DNA from 2 places in the Terribacillus saccharophilus genome. Region 2 is predicted to be linked to the other one. Evidence: a T-box and tRNA genes for the amino acid it is inferred to sense, from the RefSeq annotation. Region 2 holds a T-box; the other holds one or more tRNA genes.
The links. The T-box of region 2 lies ahead of ileS (isoleucine--tRNA ligase). A T-box ahead of a tRNA ligase gene usually reads a tRNA of that ligase, here a tRNA-Ile.
Positions count from the first base shown of each region.

Region 1: it encodes a tRNA-Ile, which carries the amino acid that the T-box ahead of ileS (isoleucine--tRNA ligase) is inferred to sense. The anticodon was not compared.

Region 1 is NZ_CP008876.1:3,483,278-3,487,896, forward strand. Features, by position in the region: gene GZ22_RS17425 (cation-translocating P-type ATPase) at 1-171, shown strand, start outside; rRNA gene GZ22_RS17430 (16S ribosomal RNA) at 569-2,131, shown strand; tRNA gene GZ22_RS17435 (tRNA-Ile) at 2,229-2,305, shown strand; tRNA gene GZ22_RS17440 (tRNA-Ala) at 2,320-2,395, shown strand; rRNA gene GZ22_RS00005 (23S ribosomal RNA) at 2,505-4,619, shown strand, end outside.
Region 2 is NZ_CP008876.1:1,211,749-1,216,367, reverse strand. Features, by position in the region: gene ileS (isoleucine--tRNA ligase) at 1-2,602, opposite strand, end outside; T-box leader at 2,665-2,885, opposite strand; gene GZ22_RS06185 (DivIVA domain-containing protein) at 2,955-3,455, opposite strand; gene GZ22_RS06180 (YlmH family RNA-binding protein) at 3,528-4,301, opposite strand; gene GZ22_RS06175 (YggT family protein) at 4,320-4,580, opposite strand; gene GZ22_RS06170 (cell division protein SepF) at 4,587-4,619, opposite strand, start outside.

The DNA.
Region 1 (4,619 bases), 1.2 Mb from region 2:
GCAGTGGCAATTTGTTTTCTGCTTTATGGGGTCACAGTATTGCCAGGAGTACGCAGTATCTTTTCCATTCCGGATGCATTTGGTTGGAGAGACTGGTCCATCGCAACTGGGCTTGCTCTAGCGGCTGTCATATTGATGGAGATTATAAAAGCTATACGTAATAGAAGATAATAACTAGGAAAGCTCCGTTCTAAACGGGGCTTTTCTTTGTGATAAAATGGGTTAATGTGTGCCTGGAACGAGGCTGCGATCCGTTGCTTGAGAGCCCCGTAGAAGGGTCTCTCGGTGGCTTTTGAATTTTAATAGAAAAAAGATGTTGACGTATATCGAAATAGATCGTATACTGTTAAACGGCGCTAAGATAAGACGAAAAAACACGCCAAACAGATTATCAAGTTTTTTAAAAAAGGTTGTTGACAGAAACAACCGAGACATGATAAGATGTTCTAGTCGCCGAAACAAGCGACAACAACTTGATTCTTGAAAACTGAACAAAACAACCAATTACGAATTAAACGACAAGATCGTAAGATCAACGTCAGCTCTAACGAGCAAAAGCATCAAAACTTTCATGGAGAGTTTGATCTTGGCTCAGGACGAACGCTGGCGGCGTGCCTAATACATGCAAGTCGAGCGCAGGAAACCAGATGACCCCTTCGGGGTGATTCTGGCGGAATGAGCGGCGGACGGGTGAGTAACACGTGGGCAACCTGCCTGTAAGACTGGGATAACTTCGGGAAACCGGAGCTAATACCGGATAGTATTTCCTTTCTCCTGATTGGAAATGGAAAGACGGTTTCGGCTGTCACTTACAGATGGGCCCGCGGTGCATTAGCTAGTTGGTGGGGTAATGGCCCACCAAGGCGACGATGCATAGCCGACCTGAGAGGGTGATCGGCCACACTGGGACTGAGACACGGCCCAGACTCCTACGGGAGGCAGCAGTAGGGAATCTTCCGCAATGGACGAAAGTCTGACGGAGCAACGCCGCGTGAGCGATGAAGGCCTTCGGGTCGTAAAGCTCTGTTGTTAGGGAAGAACAAGTACGAGAGTAACTGCTCGCACCTTGACGGTACCTAACCAGAAAGCCCCGGCTAACTACGTGCCAGCAGCCGCGGTAATACGTAGGGGGCAAGCGTTGTCCGGAATTATTGGGCGTAAAGGGCTCGTAGGCGGTTTCTTAAGTCTGATGTGAAAGCCCACAGCTCAACTGTGGAGGGTCATTGGAAACTGGGGAACTTGAGTGCAGAAGAGGAGAGTGGAATTCCACGTGTAGCGGTGAAATGCGTAGATATGTGGAGGAACACCAGTGGCGAAGGCGACTCTCTGGTCTGTAACTGACGCTGAGGAGCGAAAGCGTGGGGAGCAAACAGGATTAGATACCCTGGTAGTCCACGCCGTAAACGATGAGTGCTAGGTGTTAGGGGGTTTCCGCCCCTTAGTGCTGAAGTTAACGCATTAAGCACTCCGCCTGGGGAGTACGGCCGCAAGGCTGAAACTCAAAAGAATTGACGGGGGCCCGCACAAGCGGTGGAGCATGTGGTTTAATTCGAAGCAACGCGAAGAACCTTACCAGGTCTTGACATCCGCTGACAATCTTGGAGACAAGACGTTCCCTTCGGGGACAGCGTGACAGGTGGTGCATGGTTGTCGTCAGCTCGTGTCGTGAGATGTTGGGTTAAGTCCCGCAACGAGCGCAACCCTTGATTCTAGTTGCCAGCATTAAGTTGGGCACTCTAGAGTGACTGCCGGTGACAAACCGGAGGAAGGTGGGGATGACGTCAAATCATCATGCCCCTTATGACCTGGGCTACACACGTGCTACAATGGATGGTACAAAGGGCAGCAAAGTCGCGAGGCTAAGCAAATCCCATAAAACCATTCTCAGTTCGGATTGCAGGCTGCAACTCGCCTGCATGAAGCCGGAATCGCTAGTAATCGCGGATCAGCATGCCGCGGTGAATACGTTCCCGGGCCTTGTACACACCGCCCGTCACACCACGAGAGTTGGTAACACCCGAAGTCGGTGAGGTAACCTTTTAGGAGCCAGCCGCCGAAGGTGGGATCAATGATTGGGGTGAAGTCGTAACAAGGTAGCCGTATCGGAAGGTGCGGCTGGATCACCTCCTTTCTAAGGATAATTGGAACTACTACTTCGTAGTAGATATCGTGATTGGTTGTTTGTTCAGTTTTGAAGGATCAAGCTGTAAATAGCATATCCTTTAGATGGGCCTATAGCTCAGCTGGTTAGAGCGCACGCCTGATAAGCGTGAGGTCGGTGGTTCGAGTCCACTTAGGCCCACCATCTATATTTTTACTGGGGCCTTAGCTCAGCTGGGAGAGCGCCTGCCTTGCACGCAGGAGGTCAGCGGTTCGATCCCGCTAGGCTCCACCATTTTTTTTATGTGAACCTTGAAAACTAGATAAGAAACAACAATGCCAAAACATCAAACTTTAAAGCCGGCAATTTATTGTCGCGATTTATAGATTTATCATGCGTTATTAGTTAAGTGAAGAAGGGCGCACGGTGGATGCCTTGGCACTAGGAGCCGATGAAGGACGGGACTAACACCGATATGCTTCGGGGAGCTGTAAGTAAGCTTTGATCCGAAGATTTCCGAATGGGGGAACCCGCTATCCGTTATTGGATAGTACGTATTACTGAATACATAGGTAATACGAGGCAGACCCGGGGAACTGAAACATCTCATTACCCGGAGGAAGAGAAAGCAAATGCGATTTCCTGAGTAGCGGCGAGCGAAACGGAATTAGCCCAAACCAGAAGGCTTGCCTTCTGGGGTTGTAGGACACTCCTTTGGAGTTACAAAGAAACCATATAGACGAAGCGGCTTGGAATGGCCCGCCATAGAAGGTAAGAGCCCTGTACTTGAAATGTGGTTTCCTCCGGAGTGTATCCTGAGTACGGCGGAACACGTGAAATTCCGTCGGAATCCGGGAGGACCATCTCCCAAGGCTAAATACTCCCTAGTGACCGATAGTGAACCAGTACCGTGAGGGAAAGGTGAAAAGCACCCCGGAAGGGGAGTGAAATAGATCCTGAAACCGTGTGCCTACAAGTAGTCGAAGCCCGTTAATGGGTGACGGCGTACCTTTTGTAGAATGGACCGGCGAGTTACGATCCCCTGCAAGGTTAAGTTGTATAGACGGAGCCGCAGCGAAAGCGAGTCTGAATAGGGCGATATAGTAGGTGGTCGTAGACCCGAAACCGTGTGATCTACCCATGTCCAGGGTGAAGGTCAGGTAACACTGACTGGAGGCCCGAACCCACGCACGTTGAAAAGTGCGGGGATGAGGTGTGGGTAGGGGTGAAATGCCAATCGAACACGGAGATAGCTGGTTCTCTCCGAAATAGCTTTAGGGCTAGCCTCAAAGGATGATGGTTGGAGGTAGAGCACTGATTGGACTAGGGGCCCTCATCGGGTTACCGAATTCAGTCAAACTCCGAATGCCAATCAATCTACTTTGGGAGTCAGACCATGGGTGATAAGGTTCATGGTCGAAAGGGAAACAGCCCAGACCGCCAGCTAAGGTCCCAAAGTGTGTGTTAAGTGGAAAAGGATGTGGCGTTGCTTAGACAACCAGGATGTTGGCTTAGAAGCAGCCATCATTGAAAGAGTGCGTAATAGCTCACTGGTCGAGTGACGCTGCGCCGAAAATATACCGGGGCTAAACACACCACCGAAGCTGCGGATTGACATCTACGATGTCAGTGGTAGGAGAGCGTTCTAAGGGCAGTGAAGGTCGATCGTGAGGACGGCTGGAGCGCTTAGAAGTGAGAATGCCGGTATGAGTAGCGAAAAAAGAGTGAGAATCTCTTTCATCGAAAGCCCAAGGTTTCCTGAGGAAGGCTCGTCCGCTCAGGGTTAGTCGGGGCCTAAGCCGAGGCCGAAAGGCGTAGGCGATGGACAACAGGTTGATATTCCTGTACCACCTAAATCCGCTTGAACGATGGGGGGACGCAGGAGGATAAGGAAAGCGCGCTGCTGGTTATGCGCGTCCAAGCCGTGAGGAAGTTGAGCAGGCAAATCCACTCAACACTAATTCCAGGCGGTTATGGGGAGGGAAATTTAGTACCGAAGTTCCTGATTTCACACTGCCAAGAAAAGCCTCTAGTGAGGAAATAGGTGCCCGTACCGCAAACCGACACAGGTAGGCACGGTGAGTAACCGAAGATGATCGGGAGAACTCTCGTTAAGGAACTCGGCAAAATGACCCCGTAACTTCGGGAGAAGGGGTGCTTCTTTTAAGGAGAAGCCGCAGTGAAAAGGCCCAAGCGACTGTTTAGCAAAAACACAGGTCTCTGCAAAGCCGTAAGGCGAAGTATAGGGGCTGACACCTGCCCGGTGCTGGAAGGTTAAGGGGAATGGTTAGGGACTTCGTCCCGAAGCTGTGAACCGAAGCCCCAGTAAACGGCGGCCGTAACTATAACGGTCCTAAGGTAGCGAAATTCCTTGTCGGGTAAGTTCCGACCCGCACGAAAGGTGCAACGACTTGGGCACTGTCTCAACGAGAGACCCGGTGAAATTATACTATGCGTGAAGATGCGCATTACCCGCGACAGGACGGAAAGACCCCGTGGAGCTTTACTGTAGCCTGAT
Region 2 (4,619 bases):
CAGCAGCATCAGCATCTGAATCCACCACATTAGCTTCAGATACGATAAGCAATTGATGCAAATTATCAATTCCTTGAAGCAGCTGTTTTGTTTCATCATCTTTGGCAACGATCGTTAGTTTGGATTCTAATGATTTACCGATGACTTTCTCACTGCGGGCAATTTCCAATGCTTTCAAAACATCATCGCGTACTTTGATGAAATGATCCCATTTTGTCAACAGTTCATCATGATCTGCAATTTCTACAGCTTCTGGGAAGTCTGACAGTTGAATGCTCTCTGCTTTCTCACCAGGGATGTAACTCCATGCTTCCTCAGTTGTATGAGCAAGGATAGGTGCAAGCATTTGCAGAAGCGATTTTACAATTTCGTAATACGCAGTCTGAATGCTGCGGCGTGCTGGATGATCAGCAGCCTCGATATAAAGGATATCTTTACCGAAATCAAGGTAGAACGCACTAAGTTCTACTGAACAGAAGCTTAGGATTGCAGAATATACATCAGCAAATTCGTATTTGTCATAGCTCGCGCGAACGTGCTTAGTCAAATCAGAAAGCTTCGCAAGCATATAGCGATCTACTTCCACCATGTCAGCATGCGCTACGCTATCCTTAGCAGGATCGAAATCATGCAAGTTGGCGAGTAAGAAACGGAATGTATTCCGGATTTTACGGTAGCCTTCGGATGTCTGTTTGATGATCTCATCAGAGATACGAACATCAGATTGATAATCAACTGAAGCAACCCATAGACGAAGGATATCTGCACCATACTGCTTCATGATTTTCGCCGGTACAACGATGTTGCCAAGCGATTTACTCATTTTCTTACCTTTACCGTCCAATGCGAATCCGTGGCTAAGAACTGCTTTGTACGGTGCTTTACCTGTTACAGCAACAGCAGTAGTCAAGGAAGAGTTGAACCATCCGCGATATTGGTCAGAACCTTCAAGGTATAAATCTGCCGGACGCTGCAATTCCGGACGGTTTACTAACACACCTTGGTGAGAAGAACCAGAATCGAACCATACGTCCATGATATCTGTTTCTTTCGTGAAGATGCCGTTCGGGCTATGCTCGGAAGTAAAGCCTTCTGGTAATAGATCTTTCGCTTCTCTTTCGAACCAGATATTTGAGCCGTGCTCAAGGAACAGGTCGGAAACATGCTGGATTGTTTCTTGCGTGATGATTGGCTCTCCATTTTCCCCGTAGAATACAGGAATCGGAACACCCCACGCACGCTGACGGGAAATACACCAGTCCTCGCGATCACGGAACATGTTATAAAGGCGTGTTTCGCCCCATTTCGGGAACCATTCCACTTCTTTGATCTGTTCAATGATTTGTTCGCGGAATGCTTTGATGGAAGCGAACCATTGAGCAGTTGCACGATAGATAACTGGTTTCTTCGTACGCCAGTCATGCGGGTAAGAATGCGTGAAGAACTCAAGTTTCAGTAATGCGCCTTTTTCTTCAAGCAGTTCTGTGATTTCTTTGTTGGCCGTATCATAGAATACACCTTCAAAACCTGGTGCTTCACTTGTGAATACACCTTTGTCATCTAATGGGCTGATGATTGGCAATTTGTATTTCTGGCTGGCAAAGAAGTCTTCCTCTCCGTGTCCAGGTGCTGTGTGTACACAACCTGTACCGCTGTCAGTCGTAACATGTTCGCCAAGAATGATCAACGATTCACGGTCATAGAAAGGATGCTGTGTTGTAACATACTCCGCTTCTTTTCCTTTGAATGTTTTCAGTACTTCAGGACTGCTCCATTCAAGTGTTTCGGTAACGTTGCTAAGCAAGTCTTCTGCCACAACATATTTTTCTTTGCCAACTTGTGCTACAACATACGTCACTTCTGGATGAAGAGAGATCGCGACGTTAGCAGGCAATGTCCATGGAGTTGTTGTCCAGATGATGAATTTCTCGTCACCTTGGAACAAGTTTTTCCCGTCTTTTACTTGGAAAGCTACATAAATCGATGCAGAGCGTTTGTCTTGGTACTCGATTTCCGCTTCTGCCAAAGCAGATTCAGAAGATGGAGACCAGTATACTGGCTTCATACCTTTGTAGATGTAGCCGCGCTCTGCCATTTCACCGAAGACTTTAATTTGTGCTGCTTCATAATCCTTCGTCAATGTGATATAAGGATTATCCCAATCACCGCGAACACCTAACTGTTTGAACTGTGTGCGCTGGTTATTGATTTGCTGCATTGCATATTCCGCGCAAAGACGGCGGAATTCTGCGACAGTCATTTTCTTGCGGTCAACCTTCTTCTTCGTAAGTGCTTGTTCAATCGGTAGTCCGTGTGTGTCCCAGCCTGGAACATATGGTGCATGAAAGCCGGACATTGATTTATAGCGAACGATAAAGTCCTTCAATACTTTGTTAAGCGCATGACCCATATGAAGGTCACCATTAGCATATGGAGGTCCATCATGCAAGACGAAGAGCGGACGTCCTTCCGTTCTTTCCTGCACTTTTTTGTAAATGTTTTGTTCTTCCCATTCCTGCTGCATTTTTGGTTCTTTGTTCGGCAGGTTGCCGCGCATCGGGAAAGCCGTTTCCGGCATCAGCAATGTTTCTTTGTAATCCAATGTGATTTCCTCCTTATGATGACCGATAATTTTGGGCAAAAAAACGAGTCTCTCATCATCCCAGAAGGGACGAGAGAGACTCGCGGTACCACCCTTATAGACAGACTAGTATCATCTATCCACTCGAATTCGTAACGTGAATGAGACGTCCATTTCTACTGCTTGCGGTTCGAATGGAAACTAGCGGGTGATGTTCGAAAGAAATACCGTACCAGGCTCTCACCTTCCCTGGCTCGCTTTGAAAGCGGTATGGACTTCCTACTGTCCCGATCACAGTCTTTATATCATGGTCATGTTGTTTGCTAATAATAGTAAAATTATATGTAAGTTTGCGAAAAACGTCAAGCGTACTTTATTCCGCCGTCTCTTCCTCAGGTTCATAAGCAACTTCTGTTGCGAACAATCCATCCCAATCATCCGTTTCAATCATCTCAAGTTGCGCTTCCACAAGCATCTTCAATCGTGTGCGGAATACTTTTGCTTGTTTTTTAAGATCCTCAACTTCCAAAGCAATCTGACGGGACTTTGTAAGGGATTCATTGATGATACGGTCTGCATTCTTTTCTGCTTCCTTAATGATCAGCTTGGACTCTTTCATTGCATTGCCTTTTACTTCTTCAGCAGTCTCCTGCGCCACAAGGATCGACTTATTTAGTGTCGTTTCAATATTATTGAAATGACCAAGCCGTTCTTCGAGCTGCTGCATGCGCTCTTCCAAATCCTTCTTCTCACGGATGATGATCTCATAATCCTTGATTACTCTATCGAGGAAGTCGTTTACATCATCTTCATCATAACCGCGGAATCCGCGGGCGAACTCCTTATTGTGAATATCCAAAGGTGTTAATGGCACGACGGCCACCTCCTGTTAAAGAATCTATAATAGCTGTTATTCGACAAAGATAGCATAAAATAACCGTTACGGCTACTTTAATTTTTCCAATGTAATGCGCTGCTTGTCCTTCTTCGTTGTACCTTTCACTTCTGCAAGCTTGCCTCTGCCCATGCCTCGCAAGGATAGGAGATCTCCTTCAGCCAGCTGAAAGCTGACATCCTCGACCGTCTTGAAATTAACTTTAACAAGACCTTTTTGAATACGCTCAGCTGCCTGCTGGCGTGACATACGATAGAGCTCTTTTATGATAGCATCCAGCCTAAGAGAGGAAACGGTTGTTTCGCTCGTAACCCATTCCACCTCTTCAGGCCTGAACCGATTTGGATCCACCGATTCCCATGTTACCTTGGCTCTTTTGACCACAACTAAATTTGCACGTATGTAGGTAGTTATATCTGATGTAGTGAAAAGTTGTATTACGCCTTCACCCACACTGATATCGCCCAATTTTTTACGATCAATTCCAAGGGAAAGGAAAGATCCCATTACATCTCGGTGTTCCAGTGTGACAAACTTTTCGGGATAAGTAGCCTCAAGCAGCTCGATACTAAAATCCCCAGGTGTAATTGAATCATATAGCGGTGCGATAATTCCCCGTTTTCTTTCTGCTTTCTCCGTTCCGCCTGACAAAGACCACTGCAGTTCAGTTTGGCCGCCTAACAGCTGCCTGAAAATAAGCTGTTCCCGGGGATCCAGGAAATCGGTCACCCGGGGCTGGTATTGACGTTCCACTTGTTCCATCCAGGAAAGGATCTGATCGATAAAAGGGCGTTCCTCTTCCCGGTAATGCTGATAGATGCTCACGTTACTATATACTCCTTATCAATAGAAAATCGCCGCATAAATTGTATACAATCCACTCTCCGCTAATCGTAAAACAATAATTCCAACAATTGGAGAAAGATCTATCATTCCTAGTGGCGGGATAAACCGTCGAAATACATCCAAATATGGTTCACAGATCCTGCCTAAAATTTCGCCGAACGCCGACTGCCTGGCTCCCGGGAACCATGACATGAGAATATAGATAATTAGCGCAAAGGAATATACTGTGAAAACTGTACTAATTACGTACCAAAGCATTTGCTTCTACCACCTCTTATTATAGTCATCCTGCTCCTC